DNA from 4 places in the Streptomyces sp. NPDC057697 genome. Region 1 is predicted to be linked to each of the others. Evidence: riboswitches for the same ligand, from Rfam matches in the RefSeq annotation. Region 1 holds a riboswitch; each other region holds the start of a gene.
The links. Region 1 has a riboswitch for cobalamin ahead of metE (5-methyltetrahydropteroyltriglutamate--homocysteine S-methyltransferase). Riboswitches for the same ligand answer to the same signal wherever they lie in the genome.
Positions count from the first base shown of each region.

Region 1 (5,024 bases):
CGTTCGTCGACTTCACCCGGGCAGTGGCCTCCATGCCGACCTCCAGCCCCAGCTCCTCCACCGCCTCACGTGTCAGGAGCGACACCAGCCGGTGCGGACCGGCCTGGATCTCCACCTGGGCGGCGACGTCGCCGAGCTTCACCGCGGTGACGATCCCGGCGAAGGCATTGCGCACCGAGGTGTACGGGGCGTCCTCCTCGCCGCTGCCGCCCTTGGCCAGCTCCACGGAGAACTCGGCGAGGTCCTTCCCCTCGATGAGCCGCCGCCCGCCCTCGTCGCGCCGGGTCGCCACCCGGCCGGCGTCCGCCCAGCGCCGTGCGGTGTCGGGGCTCACGCCCAGGAGTCGGGCGGCCTGGCCGATCGTGTAGAACTGCATAGGCGCCAAGATAGGCCCCTCTCCGGATCTCCCGCCCACCGCCTCGCGCCGCACCGCGGTGACGTCCGCGGCGGGCCGGTACGGAGGCATCCGGCGCGGCCATGGGCGCCCCCGGGCGCCGTAGGCGGCCCGGATAGGATCCAGCCATGATCAGTCTCCGCGCCCGCACCTTGGTCTTCGACATCGACGGCACGCTCTGTTTCGACGGACGGACGATCGACGAACGGATCCTCGCGGCGATCGGCGCGTGCGAGCGTGCCGGCCACCGTCTGGTGTTCGCCTCCGCCCGGCCGGTCCGCGACCTGCTGCCGGTCCTCGGCGGGGCGTTTCCGGCCGCCACGCTGATCGGCGGGAACGGGAGCCTCGTCTCGGTCGACAGCCGGGTCCGGGCCCGTGCCGCCTTCGACCCCACCGCGCTCGGCGCGCTGATGGACGCGGTCGGCCGGTACGAGGCGACCTACCTCGCCGACGGGCCGTGGGACTACGCCTACACCGGCCCCGCGGACCACCCGATCCGGAGCAGGGTCGACCAGGACGGCCTCGCGAGCATGGTGGACATGGCCGAGCTGCCCGAGGTCGTGAAGTTCCTCGTCGTCGGAGCCTCGGACATGGCGGCGCTGGCCGAGGCCGGGCGGGGGCTGGGAATGACGGTCAATCACCATCTCGACGAGGCGATCATCGACTTCGCGCCGGGTTCGACCACGAAGTGGGAAGCCCTCGGCGAGATGGGGATCACGCAGTACGCCGCGTTCGGCAACGACATCAACGACGTCGACCTCCTGCGGAACGCGGAGAGGTCCGTGCGCGTCGGTACGCACCCGGGCCTGGACGAGGTCGCGCACATCACGGTCGCCGCCGAACCGGAGGCGGTGGCGGCGGAGATCCTCCTGCTGGCCGAGTCGGCCGAATCCGCCGAAGTGCCGGTCTGACCAGGAGCGGCGACCCGCACCGACCGGTGCGCGGCGGAGAAGGAACCCCGCCGCGCACCGGTCGGTCGCGCCGGGGCCGGGACGCCCCTCGGCACCCCGGCCCTTCGGGCGGCCCCGTCAGGACCCGGACAGCTCCCCGCGGACCGTGCGGGCCGCGGCGACCAGGTTCTCCAGCGAGGCCCTGGTCTCGGACCAGCCGCGGGTCTTCAGACCGCAGTCGGGGTTGACCCACAGCCGCTCGGCGGGAATGGCCTTCAGCCCCTTGCGGAGCAGTGCGGCGGCCTCGGCCGCGTCGGGCACGCGCGGGGAGTGGATGTCGTACACGCCGGGACCCGCCTCGCGCGGGTAGCCGTGCGAGGCGAGTTCACGGGCGATCTGCATGTGCGAGCGCGCGGCCTCCAGGCTGATGACATCGGCGTCGAGGTCGTCGATGGCCTGGACGATGTCGCCGAACTCCGCGTAGCACATGTGGGTGTGGATCTGGGTGTCCGGCCGGACACCGCTGGTGGTGAGCCGGAACGACTCGGTGGCCCAGTCCAGGTACGCGGCGTGGTCCGCGGCACGCAGGGGCAGCGTCTCGCGCAGCGCGGGTTCGTCGACCTGGATGACGGAGGTGCCCCGGGCCTCCAGGTCGCCGACCTCGTCGCGCAGCGCGAGGGCGACCTGCCGGGCGGTGTCGCCGAGCGGCTGGTCGTCACGGACGAAGGACCAGGCCAGCATGGTGACGGGCCCGGTCAGCATGCCCTTGACCGGCCGGTCGGTGAGCGACTGGGCGTACGAGGTCCAGCGCACCGTCATCGGCTCGGGGCGGGAGATGTCCCCGGCCAGGATCGGCGGGCGGACGTAGCGGGTGCCGTAGGACTGGACCCAGCCGTGCCGGGTGGCGAGGTAGCCGGTGAGCTGCTCGGCGAAGTACTGGACCATGTCGTTGCGTTCGGGCTCGCCGTGCACCAGGACGTCGATACCGGTCTTCTCCTGGAAGGAGATGACCTCGCCGATCTCGGCCCTGATCCGCTCCTCGTAACCCGCCGCGTCGATCCGGCCCGTGCGCAGGTCGGCGCGGGCCGTGCGCAGCTCATCGGTCTGCGGGAACGAGCCGATGGTGGTCGTGGGCAGCAACGGCAGCTTCAGATGGGCCCGTTGGGCGACGGCGCGCTCGGTGTACGGCTGGGAGCGGCGGGCGTCGGCCTCGGTGACGGCGGCGGTCCTGGCGCGTACCGCGGGGTCGTGGGTGAGGGGGGAGTGCGCGCGCGAGGCGAGGTCGGCCCGGTTGGCGGCGATCTCCGCGGCGATCGCGCCGGTGCCCTGGGCCAGTCCCTTGGCGAGGGTGACGATCTCTTCGGTCTTCTGCCGGGCGAAGGCCAGCCAGCGGAGGATCCGGGGGTCGATGTCCCGTTCCGGCGCCGTGTCCAGCGGGACGTGGAGCAGGGAGCAGGAGGCGGACACGTCGACCCGGTCGGCGAGGCCGAGGAGAGTGGCGAGGGTGGCCAGCGACTTCTCGTAGTCGTTGATCCAGATGTTGCGGCCGTCGACCACGCCCGCGACGAGCCGCTTGCCGGGCAGCCCGCCGGCGGCGGCCAGGTCCGCGAGGTTGGCGGCGGCGGCGTTGGTGAAGTCCAGTGCCAGACCGTCGACGGGGGCCTTCGCCAGGACGGGGAGCGCCTGGCCGAGCCGGTCGAAGTAGGAGGCGACGAGCAGCTTGGGCCGGTCGGTCAGGCCGCCGAGCTCACGGTAGGCGCGGGCGGCTGCGTTCAGCTCGGCCGGGGTGCGGTCCTGGACGAGCGCGGGCTCGTCGAGCTGGACCCACTCCGCGCCCGCGGCACGCAGGTCGGCGAGCACCTCCGCGTAGACGGGCAGCAGCCGGTCCAGGAGCGTCAGCGGTTCGAAGTCGGCCGCCACTCCGGGGGCGGGCTTGGCGAGCAGGAGGTAGGTGACCGGGCCGACCAGCACCGGCCGGGCGGCGTGCCCGAGCGCGAGGGCCTCCTTCAGCTCGGTGACCTGCTTGGCGGAGTCGGTGGCGAAGACGGTGTCCGGGCCGAGTTCGGGGACGAGGTAGTGGTAGTTGGTGTCGAACCACTTGGTCATCTCCAGCGGCGCCACGTCCTGGGTGCCGCGGGCCATCGCGAAGTAGCCGTCGAGGGCGTCGGCGGCGGCGGCCTCACGGTGCCGCTGGGGGACGGCGCCGACCATGACGCTGGTGTCCAGGACGTGGTCGTAGTAGGAGAAGTCGCCGGTGGGCACCTCGTGGACACCGGCGTCCGCCAGTTGCCGCCAGCCGGCCCGGCGCAGGTCGGCCGCCGTCTCCCGGAGGGCGTCGGCGGTCACCCGCCCCTTCCAGTACCCCTCGATGGCTTTCTTCAGTTCCCGGTTCGGGCCCTGGCGGGGGTAGCCGTACACGGTGGCGCGTGCTGCCGCGGCTGCGGTCCTGCTGGTCACGGAAATCTCCTTCGCGAGATGACTCCTTGAGATCCCGGGACGGGACACGGGCGCGAAGGGATGACGAACCGGACGGACACCCCGCACGCCGGTCGCGCGGTCTTCCGTCTGGTATGTACGCCGACCCGCCCACGAGGTCACCGGGATATCCGCGCACGAGGGTTCGTGTGCGGGCAACGGGCAGGTCTTCGGACTCGCGGGCACGTCTGCCGAGGGCAGACACCTACTGGCCGTCGCTTCCCGGATCCGGTGGATCCAGTGCGTATGACGGCGGTCGTTCCCGCTCACCGCTGCGGGGCAGTCCCGGATTTCCACCGGGTTCCCTCTTACGACGCGCCTGCCTGGCGGACAGGGCGAACCAGCTGCACCGGTCAGACTAGAGGGCTGATCGCTCCCGGGGCGGTACTGCTCACATTCCGGAACGTGACGTGAGACACGGGGACCGGTCCGGGACGGGCCTTCGGCGCCACCGGGACGCCGTCCGGTGCCGTACGCCCGCCGGGCGGGTCAGGCCGCTACCGCGTCGGGCCGGGGGAGCCGCAGTGGCCGGCCGTCGCGGTGAGGCGTCGCAGCGAGGCGTGGCCGGGCGGGCCCCAGGTGGGCTTGCCGCCCGGACGGCCGTGGTCGCCCGCGTCGCCGATGAGGATGCAGACGAGGGCCTTCACCACCGCCCAGCCGCGCGCGCGGCGCAGCGTCGCCGGGTCCGCGGCGGGCCGGTAGGTGTCGTGGAAACGGTCGACGGCGCCGTCCGGCAGCAGGAGCCAGGCTGCGGCGAGATCGCAGGCCGGATCGCCCGCACAGAGGTCGCCGAAGTCGATCACGCCGCAGAAGGTGCCGTGCGAGGTGAGGACGTTGGCCGGGTGCAGATCGCCGTGCAGCCAGAGGGCCGGCCCCGTCCAGGCGGGCGCGGCGACGGCGTCGTCCCAGACGGCGCGGACGGCGTCCGGGTCGGGGACCAGCCCCGACCCGGCGGCCGAGGCCAGGGTCCGGGCGAACTCTTCGGCATGGTCGGCGAGCGGTCCTCCGCGGTCGCGGCCGGCCGGCGCCCCGTCGGGTGCGGGCCGGTGCAGAGCGGTCAGGAACGCCGCCAGGGAGTCGGCCGCCTCCGCGGCGCGCGTGGCGGGGGCGCGGTCGGCGGGGGTTCCCGCCACCCAGGTGGTGACGGTCCAGGGCCGCGGGAACCGTTCGGAGGGCTCCCCGAGGCGCTGGGGCACGGGGACCGGCAGCGGAAGTCCCGGGGCGAGAGCGGGAACCCAGTGGTGTTCCTTGCGCAGCAGCGCGTC
Region 1 is NZ_JBHVJA010000004.1:89,370-94,393, forward strand. It holds gene ACFVFH_RS13615 (molybdopterin-binding protein) at 1-376, opposite strand, end outside; gene ACFVFH_RS13620 (HAD hydrolase family protein) at 523-1,305, shown strand; gene metE (5-methyltetrahydropteroyltriglutamate--homocysteine S-methyltransferase) at 1,423-3,741, opposite strand; cobalamin riboswitch at 3,903-4,119, opposite strand; gene ACFVFH_RS13630 (aminoglycoside phosphotransferase family protein) at 4,257-5,024, opposite strand, start outside.

Region 2 (5,024 bases), on a different contig from region 1:
TCGGGGTGGTCATCCGCGGCGGCGGCGGGCCCGCACGACCGCGGCGACGCCGAGGAGGAGAACGGCGCCGATGCCGACGAACACCCCGGCGGACGGGGAGCCGCCGGAACCGCCCGAGCCGCCGGCGGCCGACGACGCGGACGCGGAGCCGGTCGGGGACGGGGCGGGCGTGCCGTGCCCGTCGCCGGAGACCTGCTCGCCGCAGCCCGAGGCCGGGTAGCCGGTGATGGCGCAGAGCATCGCGTCGCCGCTGTACCGCAGGGGCTTGGCCACGGCGGCGAGCGCCTCGGCCGCACTGGCGTCGGGGCTCACCCGGGCGCACGCGGTGCGCGGCGCGGGCGGGGTCTCACCGGCCGGGGCGTCGGCGGCGGTGCCCGGGTCGATGACGAGGGCGATCCGCTTGGTGCCGTCCTCGGCCGGGGTGCCCGCGCAGATCTTCGCGAAGTCGGGGGCGCGGCGCGGTTTCGCCGCGTCCTGGGAGTCCTCGCTCACCGAGAACCGGAAGCCCTCCACCGCGCCGTCGTCGGGCCGGACCAGGGACGGGCCCTGGGTGGCGTACGTCCAGCCGGAGCCGGAGTCCTCCCAGAACGACCAGTAGCGGTAGCCGGCCGCCTGGGCCGGTCCCGCGCCCAGCACGGCCAGGACGGCGCCCAGGACCACCAGCAGCGCGGTGGCCCTTCCCGCCCGCCTCACGGCTGCCTGTTCTTCCGGCGACCGCTGATCAGGAAGAACGCGATCGCGGCGAGGACCAGGGCGATGCCGATGTACCACCACACGCCGCCGATCACGTCGTCGCCGCTGTGGACCTGGTCCTTCTCGGTGGCCTCGTACCCGGTGTCGGCGGACGGGTCGGGCGTCACGACGGCGGCGGGCGCGGGGCCGGCCGCGTTCAGCCGGGCCACCAGGTCGACTCCGCCGAAGTCGCGGGCGTCGTTGCCGGTCGCGTGGGCGGCCAGGACCAGCTGGGCGTAGGCGGCGGGGCCGTTCTGCCCGGCCCAGTCCATGGCGTTCTTCTTCAGCCAGGCGATCGCCCCGGCCGCCTTGTCCTGGTGGCCGGAGGCGGACAGCGCGACGACCGCGTCGGCGGTGTTGCCGAAGTCGGGCTGCGGGGTCGTGTCGGCGGCACCGGGCATCGGCGCCTGGTTCAGATGGCCGCTCCCGGCGAGGGCGCCGACGAGGTAGTGGGCGCCGTTCTGGGCGGCCTGCTCGGGCGTGAGGCCGGAGCCCGGGTGGCAGCGGGGGGCCTTGCCCGCGGCGTTGTCGCCGACGGCCATGGCCTTGCCCATCGTGCCGAGCACGGCGGCCGCGGTGGCGTCCGCGTTCGCGGTCAGCTTCCCCTTCTTGTCGGGCTGGTACGCGAAGGCCCCGCCGTCCTTGCCGCCGCACGGGATCGCGAGCGCGAGCAGCGGGTCGTAGGGGGTCTTGCCGCCGGGGGTCGTGATGTCCGCGAGCCGCTGTCCCTGGCGGGCGAGGGCGCCGATCACCAGGGAGGTGGAGTTGGCGTCGCTGGGCGCGCCCGCGGTGTAGCCCCAGCCGCCGTCCTCGTTCTGCACGGACTTCAGCCAGCGCACGCCGTTGTTCACGATGTCCCGGTGGCCGCCGACCTCGACCAGTGCCTGGGTGGCGGCCGCGGTGGCGTTGGTGTCCAGCACCGTCTTGTCGTCGCACGGCTCGGAGACATCGGCCCGGTACGCCGCGTAGGCCCCGTCGGCGCACTGCTGGCCGATCAGCCAGTCCACCGACTTCGCGGCCGGGGTGACCCCTTCGAGCCGCTGGGCGAGGAAGGCCATCGACTGCCGCCACACCCCGTCGTAGGTGGGGTCCTTCGTGCCGTACAGCCCGGCGGGCAGCGCGGCGGACGGCGAGGGCGACGGGGACGGCGCGGCGACCGCGACCGGCGCTGCGGCCGCGCAGAGCACGGCGGCGGTGGCGGCGAGCGTTGCTGCGCTGCGGCGTACGGTCATGGCGGGCGGGGCCTCTCCTGTGCGACGAACCGGGCACAGGCACGCTCAGGCACCAGGCTCCGGCTCCGTATACCTCGACGGTGCCGACCACCGGGATCGGTGGTGGGAGCCGGTCACGTCCGCGGACAGGGCATTCCGGCTCACCGTCTCCGGGACGGTTCACGGCTGCGTGGTCAGTGCCGGATTCGCACCGGCTTCCCCCTGAACGGGCATGATGACGACCCGCACACTCTACCGGGCGGTCCGGGACGGTCCCCGGGGCGGCTTAGGCCGGGCGTCCCGGGGGCCGTCCCGGCGATCACGCGGAATCCACTGGCACGACCGGTCCCGCACGAATGACCATGACCCGCATGCCAGGGTGGGTCAGTAGGGCGGCGCGGAGCCGTACCGCCCGGCCCGGCTCACACCACCCTCGCCATTCACCGCCGGCCGCGCCCCGCTCGCCGCTCACACCGCGATGTACGTCACCGGCTCGGTCCCCGGCACCGCCTCCGCGCGACCGAGCTTCACCAGCCTCCGCAGATGCGCCTCCGCCTCCGAGACCGCGATGTTCCGGGAGCCGTGCGGGATCTGCTCCCAGGGCCGGTTCCACTCCATCCGCTCGGCCAGTTCCCACGGCGTCAGCGGCCCGGCCAGCAGCCCGAGCAGCCCGGTCAGCCGTTCCTCGTGATGGGCGAGGAGCTCCCGTACCCGCCCGGCCGCGTCGGTGAAGGCGTACTGATGGGCGGGCAGCACCTCGGCGGCCCCGAGCCTGCCGATCCGCTCCAGCGAGTCGAGGTAGTCGCCGAGCGGGTCTCCCCCGCTCGGACGCGGCCGGGAGCCCGCGGGGGGATCGGTGGCGGCGGCGTCGTCCGGGTCCTCGTACAGCCCGATGTGCGGGCTGATCCCCGGCAGCAGGTGATCGCCGGAGAAGAGCCGCCCCCGGCCCGGCAGATTCCCCGGATGCTCCTCGTCCAGATGCAGACACACGTGCCCCGGCGTGTGCCCCGGCGTCCAGATCGCCCGCAGTCTGCGCCCCGCCAGGTCGAGCAGCTCGCCGGGCACGATCTCCCGGTCCGGCAGGGCGGCCCGCAGCCCCGGCAGGGTCCGCAGACGGCCCCCGTCCGCCGCGGCGGCCCGCAGCGGCGCGAGGTGCTCCTCGGGCGCGCCGACCGCGGTGAGCTTGGCCACGAGATACGTCAGCCAGGTGCCGGGCCGGGACTCACGGGTACGGCGCACGATCGCGGTGTCCGCCGCGTGCATGGCGATCCACGCCCCGGAGGCCTCCCGCACCTGCCCGGAGAGCCCGTGGTGGTCGGGGTGGTGGTGGGTGATGACCACGCCGTGGATGTCCGCCATCTCCGTACCGACGGCGGTGAGTCCGGCGCGGAGCGTGTCCCATGCCTCGGGGTCGTCCCACCCGGTGTCGATCAGGACCGGACCCCGGTCGGTCTCCAGGACGTGCACGAGCGTGTGGCCGAGCGGGTTGTCCGGGATGGGCACCTTGATGCTGTGCACGCCTCCGCCGTGGTCGGTCACCTGTGCCATGAGGTCCCCATCTCTCCAGACGACGTGCGGTTTCGCGGTTCCGGTGCGTCGCCCCCACTGTAACGAGAACTTGTTTCAGTAGTAGCCCTGGTCACCCATCTCCTCCGGACGCTCTCACGGACCCCGCGGCTTCGAGGGCCGTGGTCGCGGCCGTGGACTCCTGGAACTGGAACTGGTATCAGTTCTGAAACAGAGTCAGATGCCGGGTCGGGCACCGACCCGGACACCGATCCGGACGACGCGCGCCGGGCCGCGGGAGGCAGCAGTCATGACCGAGCTTGTCGAACACGGAAAACTCTTCATCGGCGGGGAGTTGGTCGATCCGCTGGGCCGGGACGTGATCGAGGTCGTCTCGCCCCACACCGAACAGGTCATCGGCCGGGTGCCGCACGCCTGCGAGGCGGACGTGGACCGGGCCGTCGCCGCCGCGCGGCGGGCGTTCGACGAGGGGCCCTGGGCGCGGATGGGCCTGGACGAGCGGATCGCGGTGGTGACCCGGATCAAGGACGCGTTCGCCGCGCGGTACGAGGAGATCGCCCGGGTCATCAGCGCGCAGAACGGCACCCCGTACACATCGAGCGTGATGGTGCAGGCACTCGCCGCGATGATGGTGTGGGACTCGGCGATCACCGTCGCCCGCGACTTCCCGTACGAGGAACGGCGGGCCGGGGCGCTCGGGCCGCTGCTGGTGCGCCGGGAGCCGGTCGGGGTGGTCGCGGCCGTGGTGCCGTGGAACGTCCCGCAGTTCACCGCCGCCGCCAAGCTCGCGCCGGCCCTGCTGGCGGGCTGCTCCGCGGTGCTCAAGGTCTCGCCGGAGACGCCGCTGGACGCCTATCTGCTGGCGGAGATCGCCGCCGACGCCGGGCTGCCGGAGGGCGTGCTGTCGATCCTGCCCGCCGACCGGGAGGTCAGCGAGTACCTGGTCGGGCACCCGGGCGTCGACAAGGTGTCGTTCACCGGGTCGGTGGCCGCCGGGCGCCGGGTGATGGAGGTCGCCTCCCGCAACCTCACCCGGGTCACCCTGGAGCTGGGCGGCAAGTCCGCCGCGGTGATCCTCCCGGACGCCGACCTGGACGCCGCCGTCGCGGGCATCGTCCCCTTCGCCTGGATGATCAACGGCCAGGCGTGCGTGGCCCAGACCCGCATCCTCGTCCCGCGTTCCCGCTACGACGAGACGGCCGAGGCGTTCGCCGCCGCGGCGGGCGCGCTGAAGGTCGGCGATCCGCTGGACCCCGCCACCGAACTCGGCCCCCTCGTCGCCCGCCGCCAGCAGCGGCGTTCGCTCGACTACATCCGGATCGGGCAGGACGAGGGCGCCAAGGTCCTGACCGGCGGCGGCCGTCCGGCGTCCCAGGAGCGCGGCTGGTACGTCGAGCCGACCCTCTTCGGGGACGTCGACAACTCCATGCGCATCGCCCGCGAGGAGATCTTCGGTCCCGTCATCTGCCTGCTGCCGTACGGCGACGAGGACGAGGCGGTGAGGATCGCCGACGACTCCGAGTACGGACTGAGCGGCAGCGTCTGGACCGCCGA
Region 2 is NZ_JBHVJA010000001.1:634,688-639,711, reverse strand. It holds gene ACFVFH_RS02845 (energy-coupling factor transporter transmembrane component T) at 1-13, opposite strand, end outside; gene ACFVFH_RS02840 (SCO2322 family protein) at 10-693, opposite strand; gene ACFVFH_RS02835 (prenyltransferase/squalene oxidase repeat-containing protein) at 690-1,964, opposite strand; cobalamin riboswitch at 2,071-2,205, opposite strand; gene ACFVFH_RS02830 (MBL fold metallo-hydrolase) at 2,412-3,491, opposite strand; gene ACFVFH_RS02825 (aldehyde dehydrogenase) at 3,760-5,024, shown strand, end outside.
Region 2: it holds a riboswitch for cobalamin, as region 1 does, so the genes downstream of both, ACFVFH_RS02835 (prenyltransferase/squalene oxidase repeat-containing protein) here and metE (5-methyltetrahydropteroyltriglutamate--homocysteine S-methyltransferase) in region 1, are expected to answer to the same signal.

Region 3 (5,024 bases), on a different contig from region 1:
CGGAGCGAGGCCAGGGTGACCTTGATCGCGGTGGGTGATCCGGACAGCAGCGCGGTGGCCGCGTCCTTCGCCGCCGGGGCGCCGTGCCCCAGCAGCCGGTCGACGATCTCCTCGACCGTGTCCGCCGCGTAGCAGTCGTCGATCCAGGCGCGGTGCCCGTCGAGGACGCCGGGGGGCGCCGGCCGGACGTGGCGGGTGAGCACGTCGTGGACGGGGGCGGCGGCGAGTCCGGCGAGCAGCGCGGGGAGCTCGTCGGAGGGGACGAAGTGGTCGGCGAGGCCGCACAGTTGGGCGTCGGCCGCGCCGATGGGCGTACCGGTGAGGGCGAGGTGGGTGCCCAGTTCGCCGGGGGCCAGGCCGAGCAGATGGGTACCGCCCACGTCGGGGACGAAGCCGATGCCGGTCTCGGGCATCGCGATCCGGGAGCGTTCGGTGACCAGGCGCACGGTCCCGTGGGCCGAGATGCCGACGCCGCCGCCCATGACGATGCCGTCCATCACGGCGACATACGGCTTCCGCAGGCGCGCGATCCGGGCGTTGAGCCGGTACTCGTCGCGCCAGAAGTCCGCGGAGGCGGTGCCGCCCGTGACGGCGTCGTGGTGGATGGCGCGGATGTCTCCGCCGGCGCACAGACCGCGCTCGCCCGCTCCGGTGACGACGATCGTCTCGACGCCGGGGTCGGACTCCCAGGTGTCGAGGGCGTCTGCGATCGTGCGGACCATCGCGTGGGTGAGGGCGTTCAGCGCCTTGGGCCGGTCGAGGACGATGTGGGCCGCACGGCCCTCGGTGCGCAGCAGTACGGGGCTGTCGGAGGGGGCCGTCATCGGACGGCCTCCGTCAGTGCCCGCGCCACGATGACACGCATGATCTCGTTGGTCCCTTCCAGGATCTGGTGCACCCGCAGGTCGCGGACGATCTTCTCGATGCCGTATTCGCTCAGGTAGCCGTAGCCGCCGTGGAGTTGCAGCGCGCGGTCGGCGACGGAGTATCCGGTGTCGGTGGCGAACCGCTTGGCCATCGCGCAGAGCCGGGGCGCCGCCGGATCTCCACTGTCGAGGGCCTCGGCGGCCTGCCGGACGAGGGCGCGGGCAGCCGCGAGTTCGGTGGCCATGTCGGCCAGCCGGAACTGGAGTGCCGGGGCGTCCAGAAGCCGGGCGCCGAACGCCTCGCGGTCGGCGAGGTGGGCCAGGCTGCGGTCCAGAGCGCTCTGCGCGCCGCCCAGCGAGCAGGCGGCGATGCCGAGGCGGCCGCCGTTGAGCCCGTTCATGGCGATGCGGAACCCGTCGCCCTCGGCGCCGAGCCTGCGGTCGGCGGGTACGCGTACGCCGTCCAGGACGACCTGCCGGGTGGGCTGCGCGTTCCACCCCATCTTGCGTTCGTTCGGCCCGAAGGAGAGCCCGGGGTCGTTCCGTTCGACGACGAAGGCCGAGATCCCGCCGGGTCCCTCGCCGCCGGTGCGCGCCATGACGACGTACACGTCGGCGGCGCCGGCCCCGGAGATGAACTGCTTCACCCCGGTGAGCACGTAGTGGTCCCCGTCCCGGACGGCCCGGGTGCGCAGGGCGGCGGCGTCGGAGCCCGCCGCGGGTTCGGTCAGGCAGTAGCTGCCCAGAGTCTCGGCGGTGCAGAGGGCGGGCAGCCGGCGGGCGCGCTGGCCGTCGTCCCCGTACCGGTCGATCATCCAGGCGACCATGTTGTGGATGGAGAGGTAACCGGCGATGGAGGGGCAGCCGGTGGCGAGGACCTCGAAGACCAGGGCTCCGTCGGTCCGGGTGAGGGCGGAGCCGCCGTGTTCCTCTCGGACGTAGACGCCCGCGAGGCCGAGTCCCGCGGCCCTGCGCAGGACGTCCAGGGGGAAGTGTTTGTCCTGGTCCCAGGCGACGGCGTGCGGGGCGAGGTGTTCCTGGGCGAAGTCGAGGGTGACCTCGGCCAGGGCGAGTTGGTCCTTGGTGAGCGAGGTGGTGGTGGTCACGGCGCTCAGCCCATCGTCGGGATGGTGAAGCTCGCGCCCTCCTTGACCCCGGAGGGCCAGCGGGAGGTCACGGTCTTGGTGCGGGTGCAGAACCGGATCGCGTCCGGGCCGTGCTGGTTGAGGTCGCCGAATCCGGAGCGCTTCCAGCCGCCGAAGGTGTGGTAGGCGACCGGCACCGGGATGGGTACGTTGACGCCGACCATGCCGGTGTCGACCCGCCGGGTGAAGTCGCGGGCGGTGTCCCCGTCGCGGGTGAAGATCGCGACCCCGTTGCCGTACGGGTGCTCGCTGGGCAGCCGCAGCGCCTCCTCGTAGTCGGCCGCGCGGACGACGGACAGGACGGGCCCGAAGATCTCCTCCTGGTAGATCCGCATGGCGGGGGTGACCCGGTCGAAGAGGGTGGCTCCGGCGAAGAACCCGTTCTCGTGCCCCGGAAGGGTGAAGTCGCGCCCGTCGACGACGAGTTCGGCGCCCTCCTCCACTCCGGTGGCGACAAGGCGGCGGACGCGTTCGAGGGCGTCCCGGCCGACCAGCGGGCCGAAGTCGGCGTCCGGGTCGTCCGAGCGGCCGATCCGGAGCGTGGCGATCCGGTCCCGGAGCGCGGCGACGAGCGCGTCGGCGGTCTCCTCCCCCACCGGGACGGCCACCGAGATCGCCATGCAGCGTTCGCCCGCGGATCCGTACCCCGCGCCGACGAGGGCGTCGACGGCCTGGTCGAGGTCGGCGTCCGGCATCACGATCATGTGGTTCTTGGCGCCGCCGAAGCACTGCGCCCGCTTGCCGTGCGCGGCGGCGGTGGCGTAGACGTGCGCCGCGACCTGGGTGGACCCCACGAAGCCGAGCGCCCGCACCCGTGGGTCCTCCAGCAGGACGTCGACCGCCTCCCGGTCGCCGTTGACGACATTGAGGACGCCGGGCGGCAGTCCGGCCTCCAGGAAGAGTTCGGCGAGCCGCAGCGGTACCGAGGGGTCGCGCTCCGAGGGCTTGAGGATGAAGGAGTTTCCGCAGGCCAGCGCCGGGGCGGCCTGCCACAGCGGGATCATCGCGGGGAAGTTGAACGGGGTGATGCCGGCGATCACGCCGAGCGGGGCGCGCAGCGAGTGCACATCGATGCCGGTTCCGGCGCTGTCGGTGAAATCGCCCTTGAGCAGGTGCGGAATCCCGGCGGCGAACTCGACGACCTCCAGGCCGCGTTGGATGTCCCCGTGGGCGTCGGACACCGTCTTGCCGTGTTCGGCCGAGAGCAGGCGGGCGAGGTCGTCCCGCTCGTCCTCGACCAGTTGGAGGAAGCGCAGCAGGACCCGGGCGCGTCGCTGCGGGTTCCGGTCGGCCCATTCGGCCTGCGCGGCGGCGGCGTCGGCGATCGCCGCCCGCACTTCCTGCCCGTCGGCCAGGGGGACCCGCGCCTGGACGGCGCCGGTGTTGGGGTCGTGCACGTCGGCGAAGTTGCCGGACGTTCCGGCGGTGCGCTTGCCGCCGATGAAGTGGGTCAGTTCACGGACCATGGGAGCCTGCTCTCGTCAGGTGGGATCCGGGGAAGGCACGGCGGGGCGGCGTACGCGCCGGGGGCGGCACACGCGGGTCCTGCCGTGGGTCGTGCGGGGGGAGCCGTCGAGGACCGAGGGCTGTCCCGTAATCCCTGGTGGGTCAGCGCGCGGCGGCGGACGCGGTGCGCCGCGGAGCGGAGGGGCGCCCGGGGTGCCGGGCGCACGCGGACGTTCCGACGGCACGGCGGGGTGCCGTGGCTGTCGTCGCGCGCATGCCAGGGATTACGGGGCAGTCCTCAGCCGCGTGACGGGACCCGCGTGTGGCCGTGCGGCACGAGCCGCACGCGCTTCGCCGGATCACCTGGGCCATGGGTACGGACCGGTGCCATGAGTGTCTGCTCCATCCTCGTGGACAACACGGAACAACCCGCGGCCGGTATCCTGACTCCCGGATCGACGCACGCGCCCCGGCCTTCCCGACGGGTCTCCCCGTCAGTGGCCTTGTCCTGCTGAGGCGCACGCTCCCCGGTCACAGTGGCGGGACCGTGCCGGATTCACACCGGCTTCCCTGCACCGCGGACCTACCCCACGAACATATAGTTGGACGTCCTAGTAAGTCCACCCCCGCATCCGGCCGCGTCGACGACCGGCCACACCGGCCCGGCCCTCCCCGGCTCCCCGGCATCCGCGCCGGCGCACGGGGCATCTCCCGGCGGATCACGGGGCGGCTGTCGGCGGGATCGTCGTGCTCCAGGTGGAGTTGGAGCGCCTCCGGCCCATCGATAGCCTTCGGCCTCATGACACGCGCCTGGATCCTGCCGATGCTGATGGTGCTCTGCGGTTCGGCCCTCGCGGCGGGGTCGCTCGCCGGTGGGAACCCCGGCACGGCCGTTGCCGTACTGACCGTCTTCGTGCTGCTCGCGGCCGTGAACTCGCCCCTGTTCTTCCCGAGGTCGATCGGCGCGCCGGAGGCACGACGCCGCAGCGCGGCCGACGGACGGCCGGTCGTCTACTGGCGGCCCGGCTGCGCGTACTGCCTGCGCCTGCGCGTCCGGCTGGGCCTGCGTGCCCGCCGGGCGCTCTGGGTCGACATCTGGCGCGATCCGGAGGGAGCCGCGACGGTGCGGGCGGCCAACGACGGCAACGAGACCGTGCCGACCGTCGTCGTGGCGGGCCGGCCGTACACCAACCCCGATCCCGCGTGGGTGCGCCGGCAGCTCTCCCGCACGCCCGGGTCACCGACCGGGTGACGGAACCTGCGACGCCTCGGGCCGGGAGCGCGCGGATCGGGGACGTACGGATCGGGGACGTGCGGGGACGTGCGGATCGGGAGGGAGCGCGCGGGGACTTGCGGATCGGGAGCACGCAGGCCGGGAGCACGCGGACACGGAGGAACGCGCGGACGGTGCCGGAGTGCGGCAGCACCGGGGGCCGGGCGGCCGGTGCGATGCCGCTCGAACCCACCCGGTCCGCGCGGGAGGACGTCACCATGGGCTTGCGATACGGCGGCAGTTGACGTTACGTCACATATACGCCTCCGGCAGGGCCAAGGACCTCCGGAACGC
Region 3 is NZ_JBHVJA010000020.1:51,450-56,473, reverse strand. It holds gene ACFVFH_RS33570 (enoyl-CoA hydratase/isomerase family protein) at 1-824, opposite strand, end outside; gene ACFVFH_RS33565 (acyl-CoA dehydrogenase family protein) at 821-1,981, opposite strand; gene ACFVFH_RS33560 (CoA-acylating methylmalonate-semialdehyde dehydrogenase) at 1,978-3,477, opposite strand; cobalamin riboswitch at 3,873-4,063, opposite strand; gene ACFVFH_RS33555 (glutaredoxin domain-containing protein) at 4,257-4,709, shown strand.
Region 3: it holds a riboswitch for cobalamin, as region 1 does, so the genes downstream of both, ACFVFH_RS33560 (CoA-acylating methylmalonate-semialdehyde dehydrogenase) here and metE (5-methyltetrahydropteroyltriglutamate--homocysteine S-methyltransferase) in region 1, are expected to answer to the same signal.

Region 4 (5,024 bases), 110 kb from region 1:
GGACGGGCAGTTCAGCAGCGCCATCGACAACCGCAGGCGCCGCTTCCTCGCGTCGATCGGGCGCGTCACCTCCGGGAAGATCTCGATGACCGCCTGCGCGGTCGGCTGCGCGCGCGCGACGCTCGCCGTCGCCGTCCGCTACGGCGGCCACCGCTACATCTCGGGCCCCCGGGGCTCGCGGCAGGTCCCGGTGATCGCCCACCGCAGCCACCACGGTCCGCTCGCCACCGCCATGGCCACCGTCTTCGCGATGAGCCTGCTGCACCGCAGGGCCCTGGACCGCTGGGCGGGGGGCGAGCAGCCGGCGGAGGCGGAGCGGCTGGTCGCCGTCGCCAAGGGGTGGATCACCTGGCAGGCCAGGACCGTGATCGTCGAGTGCCGCGAACGCTGCGGGGCCCAGGCGCTCCTGGAACACAACGGCATGAGCGAGCTGGTCACCGGGGTGGAGGGCGCCATCACCGCGGAGGGCGACAACCTCGCCATCCACGCCAAGGCCGCCGCGGAGATGCTCTTCTCCGCCGCACCGGCCGGTCCGCGGGCTGCCCCCGGAGCCGGGCCCGGCGCACTCGACGACCCGGAATTCCACCGGAGGCTGCTCGCGGAGCTGGAGCGGATCTGGTTCGACCGGGCCCGGGAGCGGATGGGCCTGGCCCCCCACGGCGACCCGCTGGCGCGGTGGAACGCGGCGTCCGGACCCGCCCTGCGCGGGGTCGAGGCCCACGCCCAGCGGCAGGCGGCCGAGGCGTACGCGGAAGCGGTGACCGCGCTGCCCGACGGACCGGCCCGCGAACGCCTCGACGAGCTGCGACGGCTCTTCGCGCTCGACCGGATCGCCCGCGGCGGCGGAGACCTGCTGGCCGCGGGCCTGCTGACCGCCGACCAGGTCGAGGAACTGCCGGGTCTGGTGGAGCAGCTCATCGCCGTGGTCGCCCCCCGTCTGCCCGGCCTCGTCGAGTCCTTCGCGCTGCCGCCGGAAGTCCTCGCCGACTGGCCCATCGCCCGTTCCGACTACGTGGACGCCTACGACGATCCGGAAGCACCCTGGCACGGCGACGCGGGCCCGGTCGCGGTGCGGGACGAGCGGTGAGAGCCATGACGAGAAAGGGAACAGCTGTCCGGGGGTGCCGGGTCAGGGAGGCCGCCGGAGCTCTCGGAGTCCGCGTGGTCCTGCTGGCCTACTGGGGTACGGCGTCCGTCCTGGCGCGGTGGTGCGGGGAGCGCGGAGAAGACACTGCCGAATCGGTTCGGCACAAGGCGTAACTGGAGGCACTCCACCCAGTTGATTCGGCGTCGGGACGGTGTCCCCATCGGCCCGGCAGCCGGCCCGAACGATGGAGAGAAGGCTCATGAGTACGATTCATCCCAAGATCACCGAGGTTCTGACACACACCTTCAAAGTGCCTGTCGGCGAGATCCACCCGGGTTCCACCATGGACAGCCTGGAGATGGATTCCCTCGCCGTCGCCGAGTTCGCCGTTCTGATCCGGGAGACGGCCGGCGGCGACCGGGACTTCGACCAGCTCGCCAAGGACGCCACCCTGGCCGACATCTCGCGGTTCATCCACGCGGCGGCCCACGGCGGGGCGCGGCGGGTGGGCGGCGCGGCAGTGATGAGCAACGCCCGATGAACAGGCCGGCCATCGCCGTCACCGGCCTGGGCATGATCACACCGGTCGGCAATGACACCGAGTCCACCTGGGCCGGCGTGTGCGCGGGCGTGTCACCGGCCCGTACCGTCGCCGAGCTCGAAGGGTGCGCGATCGACTTCGCCTGCGTGGTCGACGGCATCGACCTGGACGCGGCGATCGGCGGCCGGGCGTCCTTCCGGATGGGGAAGTACGTGAAGCTCGCCGTGCTCGCCGCCCGGGAGGCGGTCGCCGACGCCGGGCTCGACCCGGCCCGGTGGGAAGGGCCCCGGGTCGCCGTGGTCGTCGGCACCAGTAGCGGGGGCTCCGCCTCGCTGACCGAGCAGGCCATCGTGTTCGACCGGCTCGGAGCCGGGGCCACCTCGCCCTCGGGCATCCTGCTCACCATTCCGAACATGCCCGCCGCCGAGATCGCGATCCAGCTGCGGGCCACCGGACCCAGCATGGCCCCGTGCACCGCCTGTTCGTCCGGGGCCACCGCGCTGTCCGTCGCCCGTGACCTCCTGGTCACCGGGCAGTGCGACATCGCGATCGCCGGGGCCACCGAGTCGATCGTCTACCCGGTCGCCATGGCCGGATTCGCCAGATCCGGGGCCGGGGCCCGCGCGGACGGCGACCCGGCCGGGCTGTGCCGGCCCTTCGCGGCCGACCGGGCCGGTCTCGTCATGGGCGAGGGCGCGGCCGTCATGGTGCTGGAGCGGGCGGACGACGCCCAGGCCAGGGGCGCGGCACCACGGGCACTGCTCGCCGGTACCGGCGCCACCACCGACGCCCACCACCCCATCAGCCCGCACCCCTCCGGCGCGGTCGCCCAGGCCGCGGTGGAGGCCGCGCTGCGCGACGCGGGCTGGGCGGCCGAGGACGTCGAGCACGTCAACGCGCACGGCACGGCGACCCCGGTCAACGACGCCACCGAGGCCGCCCTCATCGCCCGGGTCTACCCGCACCGACCGCCCGTCACCGCTCCCAAGGGCGTGCTGGGCCACTGCATGGGGGCGGCCGGAGCGATCGAGGCCGGGCTCACCGTCCTCACCCTCCAGCGCGGAGTCGTACCACCGATCGCCAACCTGGACGCCCCGGCGCCCGAGTTCGACATCGACTGCGTCACCAAACAACCGCTGCGGCAGCCCATCCGGCGCGCCGTCAGCCATTCCTTCGGCTTCGGCGGACACAACGCCGTGATCGCTCTTCAGCGTCCGTAGGCATCCGGCCAGGTGGTGCGACGGGGAACACAGCCCGGCGTACCACCGGCCACACCCCTCATGAGCTGGGCAGAAGCCCGTGATAGCTTGCCGGAGCCAGTCGAACTCCACGTAAGGGGTCAGGGAATCCGGTGCGAAACCGGAACTGACGCGCAGCGGTGAGGGGGACGGGCGGGGCCAAGGCCACTGGGACCACCCTCGGGTGTCCTGGGAAGGCGTCCCGTCCGAAGGAACCCGAGTCCGAAGACCTGCTGGCGGCCGCGACCCGGCACCGGGCCACGGCATTCCGTACAGCGGGCTCCGCGTATGAGCCCTCAGACGCAGAGGGACCCCGTGCCGTCCATAGCCAGCCCCGTCCGCACCATGGCCCTGCTCTCGGCGGGAATCGTCCTGCTGACCGCCTGCGGAGGCGGAACCGACGAGTCGGCCGCGAAGCGCGGCCGCACCGACGGATACCCGGTGACGCTGAAGAACTGCGGGCGCACCGTCACCGTCGACGCCGCGCCCCGGCACGCCGTGTCGGTGGACCAGGGATCGACGGAGATCCTGCTCTCCCTCGGCCTCGCCGACAGGATGGCCGCCACCGCGACCTGGTCCGACCCGGTGATGAAGGGCCTGGAGAAGGCCAACGCCGGGGTGCCCAGGATCTCGGACAACCGGCCGTCGTCGGAGAAGGTCCTCGACCAGGAGCCCGACTTCATCAGCGCGTCGTTCGCGTCCACGCTCGCCAAGGGCGGCGTCGCACCGCGCGAACAGTTCGAGGCACTCGGCGTCCCCACCTACGTCTCGCCCGCCGACTGCACCGGCAAGGACAACAGCGGCGGTGGCGACGGCGCCCGGACCGCACCCCTGACCATGGACGGCGTCTACCAGGAGGTGCACGAACTCGCCGAGGTGTTCGGCGTGCCGGAACGTGGCGACGCGCTCGTCGCAGGGCTGCGGGCCCGGGTGAAGAAGGCTGCCGAGGGCATCGACGCTTCCGGGACGAGTCGCCTGTACTGGTTCTCCGACTCCAAGGCCCCGTACCTGGCCGGCTGCTGCGGAGCACCCGGGATCATCACCAAAGAACTCGGCGCGAAGAACGTCTTCGACGACACCCACGAGGAATGGCCCCAGATCAGCTGGGAGACGGTGGCCGACCGCAACCCCGACGCGCTGGTCATCGGCGATCTCTCCCGCAAGGCCCAGACCGCGGAGAGCGCCGCCAAGAAGATCGAGTTCCTGGAGTCCAACCCCGTCACCAGGAACATGGACGCCGTCCGGCACAAGCGGTACATCCTGCTGAGCGGCCAGGCCATGAACCCGACCATCCGGACGGTCGAGGGCGTCGAACGCGTCGCCGCCGGGCTGCGCCGCTTCGGGCTCGCCGGATGACGGCGACCGAACGGGCCACGGCGGTGGCCGGGCCGCCCCTTCCCGGCAGCCCCGTCCGCACAGCGGGCGCCGGACGGCGACTGCGCGGCGGGGCGCTGTGGGCCGGTGGCATCGCGCTGCTGGTGCTCTCCGTCGCGGTCGCCGTCACCATCGGCCCCGCCCGGATATCGGTGGCCGACGTCTGGTCCGCGGTCGCCTCTCATCTCGGCCTGGGCCGCTCCGGGCTCTCCCCGATCAGGGACGGGATCATCTGGAACCTGCGCATGCCCCGCACCCTGCTCGCCGCCGTGTGCGGTGCCGGGCTCGCGGTGTGCGGCACGGTCATGCAGTCCCTGCTGCGCAACCCGCTCGCCGACCCGTTCGTCCTCGGTGTCTCCTCCGGGGCGTCCACCGGCGCGGTCGTGGTCGTCGTCCTCGGCGTCGGCGGGGGAGCGGTGTCGGTCTCGACCGGCGCGTTCGCCGGGGCGCTGTGCTCGTTCGCCCTCGTGCTGCTGCTCAGCCACACCCTGGGCGGCACGACAGACCGGGTCGTGCTCTCCGGTGTCGCGGCCATGCAGCTGTTCTCCGCGCTCACCTCCTTCGTCGTGATGACCTCCGCCGACGCCGAGCAGACGCGTGGCGTGCTGTTCTGGCTGCTCGGCTCGCTCAGCGGCGTCGGCTGGACCGATGTCTGGATCTGCGCCGCCGTGCTCGTCGTGACGCTGCTGGTCTGTCTGGGCCACGCCCGTACCCTCGACGCCTTCGCGTTCGGGCAGGACGCCGCCGCCGCGCTCGGCGTGCACGTCGGGCGCACCCGGATCGT
Region 4 is NZ_JBHVJA010000004.1:197,737-202,760, forward strand. It holds gene ACFVFH_RS14065 (acyl-CoA dehydrogenase) at 1-1,087, shown strand, start outside; gene ACFVFH_RS14070 (acyl carrier protein) at 1,347-1,628, shown strand; gene ACFVFH_RS14075 (beta-ketoacyl-[acyl-carrier-protein] synthase family protein) at 1,625-2,848, shown strand; cobalamin riboswitch at 2,929-3,119, shown strand; gene ACFVFH_RS14080 (ABC transporter substrate-binding protein) at 3,155-4,222, shown strand; gene ACFVFH_RS14085 (FecCD family ABC transporter permease) at 4,219-5,024, shown strand, end outside.
Region 4: it holds a riboswitch for cobalamin, as region 1 does, so the genes downstream of both, ACFVFH_RS14080 (ABC transporter substrate-binding protein) here and metE (5-methyltetrahydropteroyltriglutamate--homocysteine S-methyltransferase) in region 1, are expected to answer to the same signal.